2 linked regions of the Undibacterium sp. 5I1 genome follow. The protein of the gene in region 1 interacts with the protein of each later gene in a pairwise test. Links are inferred from orthologs where the notes say so. Each region holds a gene or a part of one and is shown in the gene's direction. Other genes may lie near its edges.

Evidence for each region.
Region 2: the proteins of aceE (region 1) and nth interact in binary tests that used the Escherichia coli proteins (3 or more experiments, as listed by UniProt). The link is inferred for Undibacterium sp. 5I1 from one-to-one orthologs.

What each region holds. Positions count from the first base shown.
Region 1 is NZ_JAVIWI010000001.1:1,706,989-1,710,955, reverse strand. What follows is about bases 36-3,322. They hold aceE (pyruvate dehydrogenase (acetyl-transferring), homodimeric type), read left to right. Parts: upstream 36-416; coding sequence 417-3,122; downstream 3,123-3,322. Other genes in these bases: aceF (dihydrolipoyllysine-residue acetyltransferase), read left to right, coding at 3,224-3,322. In the rest of the region: more of aceF, read left to right, coding at 3,323-3,967. UniProt on the Escherichia coli protein: Component of the pyruvate dehydrogenase (PDH) complex, that catalyzes the overall conversion of pyruvate to acetyl-CoA and CO(2).
Region 2 is NZ_JAVIWI010000001.1:1,267,236-1,271,324, reverse strand. Bases 490-3,432 are described here. They hold nth (endonuclease III), read left to right. Parts: upstream 490-1,608; coding sequence 1,609-2,256; downstream 2,257-3,432. Other genes in these bases: RGU72_RS05730 (DUF1841 family protein), read left to right, coding at 3,301-3,432; RGU72_RS05735 (malonic semialdehyde reductase), read right to left, coding at 2,535-3,116; rsxB (electron transport complex subunit RsxB), read left to right, coding at 896-1,570; RGU72_RS05750 (polyhydroxyalkanoate depolymerase), read left to right, coding at 490-704. Also shown: more of RGU72_RS05750, read left to right, coding at 1-489; more of RGU72_RS05730, read left to right, coding at 3,433-3,729; RGU72_RS05725 (cytochrome c), read right to left, coding at 3,798-4,089. UniProt on the Escherichia coli protein: DNA repair enzyme that has both DNA N-glycosylase activity and AP-lyase activity. The DNA N-glycosylase activity releases various damaged pyrimidines from DNA by cleaving the N-glycosidic bond, leaving an AP (apurinic/apyrimidinic) site.

The sequences.
Region 1 (3,967 bases):
TCAAGCCGAGATTATAAATTATGCGCTGTGTTGCTGGAGAACATTGACTCGCTGGAGATATTAAAAGTTTGAAAATGAATGTCCAATGGTTATGTGCCTCCAAGCCAAAAACAGGCTAGGAGGCACATAACCATTGGACGTCTAATTTTTACAGTGTGGGACTTACGCCAAACCGCCCCAGCTTAGATTACTGTCGTCATCGCGACGCCTTGCCAAGACAATTTTACGTAAGTCCTAAGTTATATTGCACCGCAACCAAAATATCACATTATGAAATCAAATATCGCTATTTGAAAAATTAAAAACTGCTGTTAAAATACCTCCGCAAAGAATTATTATGATTTAAAAACAAGCACTAATTTGTCGATACGCCACCGCGCTTCGCTTCGAAAGCGCATTATCAGGAGACCCAGCAGATGTCAACTTCTTCACCCCAGATCGACCAAGTTTTGGCGCAAGCCGTCAATGATCCCGATGTTATGGAAACCTCCGAGTGGCTTGACGCGCTGGAGTCTGTGATCGATAAAGAAGGTCCGGAAAGGGCGCACTATCTAATGGAGCGCATGGTGGATCTGGCACGTCGTCGCGGTGCCCATATCCCGTTTTCCAGCAACACGGCTTATGTCAATACGATCCCGGCCCACCTGGGTGAGCATTGCCCCGGCAATCTGGAAATTGAAGAGCGGTTGCGCTCTATGATGCGTTGGAATGCGATGGCAATGGTAGTTAAGGCCAATCGCGTTGATGGTGATCTGGGCGGTCATTTATCCAGTTTTGCCTCACTGGCTAATATGCTGGGTATTGGCTTCAACCATTTTTGGCATGCGCCGACCGAAGATCACGGTGGCGATTTACTGTATATCCAGGGCCATTCATCTCCAGGTATCTACGCCCGCGCTTTTTTAGAAGGCCGTTTAACCGAAGATCAACTGATCCATTTCCGTCGCGAAGTCGATGGCAAGGGTTTGTCGTCGTACCCGCATCCAAAACTGATGCCAGATTTTTGGCAGTTCCCAACTGTATCAATGGGCCTTGGTCCCTTAATGGCGATTTATCAGGCACGTTTCCTGAAGTATCTACATGCACGTGGTATCGCTGATACTGAGAAGCGTAAAGTCTGGGCATTCTGCGGTGATGGTGAGATGGATGAGCCAGAATCTATGGGTGCGATTGGTATGGCGGGTCGCGAACAACTGGACAATCTGGTGATGGTCGTCAACTGTAATTTGCAACGTCTTGATGGTCCGGTACGTGGCAACGGCAAGATCATTCAAGAGCTGGAATCAGATTTCCGTGGCGCAGGCTGGAATGTGGTGAAAGTGATCTGGGGTAGCGGTTGGGATGAGTTGCTCGCTAAAGATAAAGACGGTATCTTGCAAAAAGTCATGATGGAAACTGTCGATGGCGAGTACCAGAATTACAAAGCCAAAGATGGCGCTTATGTTCGTGCGAACTTCTTTGGCAAGCATCCCAAGTTATTGGAAATGGTCAGCAAAATGTCAGATGACGACATCTGGCGCCTGACTCGCGGTGGACATGATCCCCACAAAATTTATGCTGCATTTAAAGTGGCACAAGAAAATAAAGGGCAACCGACCGTAATCTTGGCCAAGAGTATTAAAGGTTTTGGTTTTGGTAAATCGGGTGAAGCACGTAACACGGCGCATAACACCAAAAAGCTGGACGATGAAGCGATTAAAGCAATGCGCGATCGTTTCCAACTGCCAATCGCTGATGCAGATTTGCCAGGTATTCCTTTTTATAAACCTGCTGACGACACGCCAGAAATGCAGTACCTGCAAGCACGTCGTAAGGCGCTCGGCGGCTATTTGCCACAACGCCGTCAAAAAGCCGATGAAGAACTGATCGTCCCTGAGTTGTCGGCATTTAAAGCGATGCTGGAACCGACCGCTGAAGGTCGTGAAATATCTACCACTGCCGCGTATGTACGTATTTTGACTGCCTTATTACGCGATGCAAGCTTGGGGCCGCGTGTCGTACCAATTATGGTCGATGAGTCCCGCACATTTGGTATGGAGGGCTTGTTCCGCCAGATCGGTATCTTCAGTCAGGTTGGTCAATTGTATGAGCCAGTCGATAAAGATCAGGTGATGTATTACCGCGAAGATAAAGCTGGTCAGATTTTGCAAGAAGGGATTAATGAAGCGGGTGGTATGAGTTCATGGATCGCCGCTGCGACCTCATACTCGACCAACAACCGCGTGATGATTCCGTTTTATACCTACTACTCCATGTTTGGTCTGCAACGCGTTGGTGATCTGGCGTGGGCCGCCGGGGATATGCGTGCTCGCGGCTTCTTGTTAGGCGGTACCGCCGGCCGTACCACTCTGAACGGCGAAGGCTTGCAGCATGAGGACGGTCACAGTCATGTATTAGCTTCGACCATACCAAACTGCGTACCTTACGATCCGACGTTCGCACATGAAGTCGCGGTCATCATGCATGATGGTTTGCGCCGTATGGTCACAAATCAGGAAGATGTGTTTTACTACCTCACGCTGATGAATGAGAACTACAGCCATCCGGGACTGAAAGAGGGACAAGAAGAAGGCATCATCAAAGGTTTGTACCTGTTGCAAAAATCCGAGAGCGTGACCAAGCACCGAGTACAACTGATGGGCTCTGGCACGATACTGCGCGAAGTGATTGCTGCAGCAGAATTGTTGCAAAATGATTTTGGTATCGCGGCTGATGTCTGGTCTGCACCAAGCTTTACTTTATTAGCCCGTGATGGTCAGGATGTAGAACGTTGGAATATGTTGCATCCAACGGCAGAGCCGCGTGTGGCTCATATTACGCAATGCTTAAAAGATACGGCAGGTCCGATAATCGTTTCTACCGATTACATGCGTACCTTTGCGGAACAAGTACGCGCCTTCATTCCAAAAGGTCGTAGCTACAAAGTCTTGGGTACGGATGGTTTTGGTCGGTCTGACAGCCGTGCAAAATTGCGTGAATTCTTTGAGGTCAATCGCTATTTCGTGGTGATCGCTGCACTCAAAACCTTGGCTGATGAAGGTGTGTTGTCTGCCTCTGTTGTTGCCCAGGCTATTGAAAAGTACGGCATCAACGCAGACAAACCTAATCCGGTCACTGTCTAAGTTAACTGGGTTAATTTAGTTACCTAAGTAAGCATGAGCAAAGAAGGGCGCACTCAGCAAGTGATGCGCCTCTCTCAAATAATTTACGCGGAGCGAAAACTATGAGTGCGATTGAAGTCAAAGTGCCGGACATCGGCGATTTCAAAGAAGTAGAAGTGATTGAATTGATGGTCAAGGTTGGCGATACCATTAAGGTTGATCAATCATTAATCACGGTCGAATCAGACAAAGCCAGTATGGAGATTCCCTCCAGCCATGCTGGCGTCGTGACAGAAATTAAAGTGAAAGTCGGCGACAAAGTTGCCGAAGGTTCTTTACTCGTTGTGGTTGAGGCGTCTGGCGATGTTGCTCCGGTAACTGCTCCGGCAACTACTCCGGCAGCTGCGCCAGTAGCAGCAACCGTACCGGCAGCTCCAGTTGCATTAGCACCCGCGCCAGCACCAGCTGCGCCAGTTGCCGCCGCTGCGGTTGAGGTACCAGCTAGCACAGCGACAACATCAACTCCTGTCAGCAATGCCGATGGCAGCAAGCCACATGCATCACCGTCAATCCGAAAATTTGCGCGCGAACTTGGCGTTGATCTCTTGCGCGTGCAAGGTAGCGGACCTAAAGGCCGTATCTCGCAATTGGACGTGCAAAACTTCGTCAAAGGCATTATGGCTGGTAGTACAGCAGTATCGGCTGTTTCTGCTCCGGCAAAAAATGGCAGCGGTGTTGGTCTCGATTTGTTGCCTTGGCCCTCACTGGATTTCAGCAAATTTGGTAGCACCGAATTGTTGCCTTTGTCCCGCATCAAAAAACTCAGCGGCCCTAATCTGCATCGCAACTGGGTGATGATTCCGCAC
Region 2 (4,089 bases), 440 kb from region 1 along the record:
CTGTGTGTCAGCCAACCGTGCCTGTACTGGCTGCTATCTCACTGATGGCAACAGCCAAAGATCCTAAATTACCAAAAACCATGACCATGATGGGCGGTCCGATAGATCCACGCAAATCGCCGACCCAAGTCAATGATCTGGCAACGGAAAAGAAATTCTCTTGGTTTGAAAATACCGTAATTTATAGCGTACCCGCCAATCATCCTGGTTACGGTCGCAAGGTTTACCCCGGCTTTTTGCAGCATGCTGGATTTGTTGCAATGAACCCTGATCGCCATGCACAAAGTCACTGGGATTTCTTCCAACATCTGATGAAAGGTGATGACGAGTCTGCAGAGCAACACCGTAAGTTTTATGATGAATACAATGCGGTATTGGACATGCCAGCTGAATACTACTTAGAAACCATTAAAATTGTTTTCCAAGATTTTGATTTACCAAAAGGCACCTGGGATGTGGAAGGTAAATTAGTTCGTCCACAAGATATCAAAACCGTTGCACTGTTCACAGTTGAGGGTGAATTGGACGATATTTCCGGCGCTGGTCAAACTCAGGCTGCACATGATTTGTGTAGTGGAATTCCTGCCAAGATGAAACAAGATTTTGTGGCACCAGGATGCGGTCACTATGGTATTTTTGCTGGCCGACGCTGGCGCGAAGTCATCGCACCGAAGATTGCAGAATTCATTAAAGAACACTCTTAATTTGCCTATATCCAATTAGCAAGGTGTAATAACATCAATCCGGCAAGTATTTGCAGGCGAAAAAAGCCTGCAAATACTTGCCGGATTTTTTAGTCTTTTCAAAATCGATTCTGATTATTTGATTATTTTTTTATGTGCATCGTATTTAGACGGATAATGAGTGCTTCCGTTGATGCAAACATTTCCAGCTTGTGATTCCCATACTCAATCTTGCCGATCAAATAGAAGATCTATTGCCGCAAACTCAGTGTACTAAGTGCGGTTACCCAGCATGCCGCCCTTATGCCGAGGCGATCGCCAATGCCAGCGCCAATTACAATCAATGCCCACCCGGCGGCCAGGAAGGCATACGGCGCTTAGCCAACTTACTCGGCAAGCCCGTGATTGCCCTGGATGTCAGCCACGGACACGAAAGGCCAAGACCTGTTGCCTTAATTGATGAAGCCTACTGCATTGGATGCACACTCTGTATCCAGGCTTGCCCGGTCGACGCCATCATGGGCGCGGCCAAACAGATGCACACGGTATTGCCGATGTTGTGCACTGGATGTGATCTGTGCGTCGCGCCCTGCCCGGTTGACTGCATCAGCATGGTCGAGCTTACGCCGGGCAAGACTGGCTGGGACGCATGGTCGCCAGAGCAGGCAAATCAGTCGCGCAAGGCGTATCACTTCCGTCAGGATAGACTCAAAAAAGAACAACAAGAAAATGACGACAGACTCGCCTCCAAAGCAACGGCTAAGTTAAACGCCTTGATGGATGAACCCACGCTAACTCCGGAACAAATCGCTGATCGTGATCGCAAAAAGGCCATCATCACTGCTGCGATAGAACGCGCACGCCTTAAAAAGCTAGAGTCAAACTAAGTCCTAAGCTCAGATCAAAATACAAATCCAGACCCGACATGAACGCAGCCAAACGCCAGATTATTTTCAGCCGTTTTAAAGAGCAAAATCCGCATCCAACCACTGAGCTGGAATACACCAGTCCGTTTGAGCTCTTGATTGCCGTATTGCTATCGGCGCAATCCACCGATGTGTCTGTCAACAAGGCCATGCGCAAGCTGTATCCGGTGGCTAATACGCCAGAAAAAATATTGGCGCTGGATGTCGATGGTCTAATTCCTTATATTCAGACCATCGGTTTGTTTCGCACCAAAGCTAAAAATGTTATCGCCACCTGCCGCATTTTGATTGAAGAACATCACAGTGAAGTTCCCAAAGAACGTGCTGCATTAGAGGCATTGCCAGGCGTCGGTAGAAAAACGGCGAATGTCGTGATGAACACCGCTTTTGGTGAGCCAACCATTGCGGTGGATACGCACATCTTTCGTGTGAGTAATCGTACTGGCATCGCGCCGGGCAAAAACGTCGATATTGTCGAAGAAAAATTACTCAAATTTGTCCCGACAGAATTCAAACTCGATGCGCATCACTGGCTTATTTTGCATGGGCGCTATACCTGCCTGGCACGCACACCCAAATGCTGGAATTGCATGATTGCTGATTTATGCGACTACAAACATAAGACACCGTTACCCAAAGGCGCTTAAAGCTCAACCAGGCGGAAGCCGCAGGGAAGGAAGTGATCGCGGATAGAAACGACATCGATCAATGATGCCATCGCAAGGCTATACGCTTCCACATACTCCCTATTATTTTCATAAAAATACCTTGATTGTCCAATGATTAATTGGACAATATAAATATACTACCCAAGGGTATTTTATTTAACCCACAAAAAAACGCAGAAACCACATTGTTAAATGTGCTTCTTGCGCTTTTCTCGCCACAAAAAAACAGCCGAGATATTGACCGCGTCAATAACGCTTTAAACGATCTTGCAAGCTTCCTCAAAATCCAGACGTGGCGAACGTGGAAATACTTTTGCGATATCGCCATAACCAAGATTGCAAATGAAATTGGCCTTGACCTCCGTGCCAGCGAAGAAGGTCGCATTGACTTTATCCGGATCAAAACCCGACATCGGGCCGCAGTCCAAACCGATTGCCCGTGCCGCCAGCATCAGATAAGCGCCTTGTAATGACGAGTTGCGAAATGCCGTCGCATCAATCAAACCCTGATTGCCGACAAACCAAGAACGTGCATCCGCGTGCGGAAATAACTTTGGCAGTTGTTCATAAAACGCCATATCCATACCGATGATGGCGGACACTGGCGCAGTCTTGGTTTTCTCCACATTGCCTGGTGCCATGCAAGCGAGTAGCTTGGTTTTTTCTTCTGTACTTTTAACAAAAATCACACGTGCGGGTGAACAATTTGCCGAGGTCGAGCCCCATTTCATCAAATCATAAATCTGCTGCAATTGAGCGTCGCTTACAGGCTTGTCCAGCCATTCATTATGGGTGCGGGCTTTGGTAAATAAGGTATCCAGATGTTCGGTAGTCAGCATGGTGTTTCTCCTGTTGATCGATAAAAGCACAGCGAAAGCTCACGTGGGCAGTCCAGTGTTGGCTGCGGTATCGCAGCGCTTTCTGAAGCGTCCTATGGCTGGCGAATGATACTCCAGACCAAACCTCAATTCGACAAACTCAAATAATCGTACAATAAGGGCATTCTCGATTTTATTGCCTGCCATGTTCACCCCAAGCCAAGACGATGTACGCCGCTTTTTTTGCGAGACTCACCGCAAATCTCATGCAAGAGAAATTTTAACCCCGCTCGAAAGTATTGCCGCCGACTGGATCAATCAGCATCCTGAATACCACGAGGTATTTAGTGATCTGGATTCCGCCTTGGCCGCCGATTACAGCGTCATGCAAGGAGAGACGAATCCCTTTTTGCATTTGTCCATGCACTTAACGATCAGCGAACAAATCTCGGTAGATCAACCTGCAGGCGTGCGGTTCGCATTTCAGCGTCTGGCGCAAAAAACCAACTCCGAACATGACGCCCATCATCAGATCATGGAGTGTCTGGGCGAAATGATCTGGACTTCGCAACGCACAGGCATGCCGCCCGACGGTGCGGCGTATATCGACGCTTTAAATCAACGCGCACGCTGATCCAATCTCACATAAAAAAAGCCACGACGACCGTGGCTTTTTTTTTGCATCAAGCAAACAGACGATACTTATTTCTTCATCACCAGGCTACCGGGCAAGCTGCTCAGATATGCGGAGATGTTTTCGATATCGGTATTAGACAAGGCTTTTGCCTGTCCACCCATGATCGCATTGCCACGACCATTCGGTGCATTGACACCATGCTGATACGCCTTTAACGCATGAGCGATGTAATCCTGATGCTGACCAGCCAATTTTGGATAAGTTGGATCGATTGGCGAATTGTAATCCTTACCGTGGCAAGCAAAACACGCTGCTTTTTCAGTAGCAGCTTTACCCGCTGCAATATCGCCACCCGCA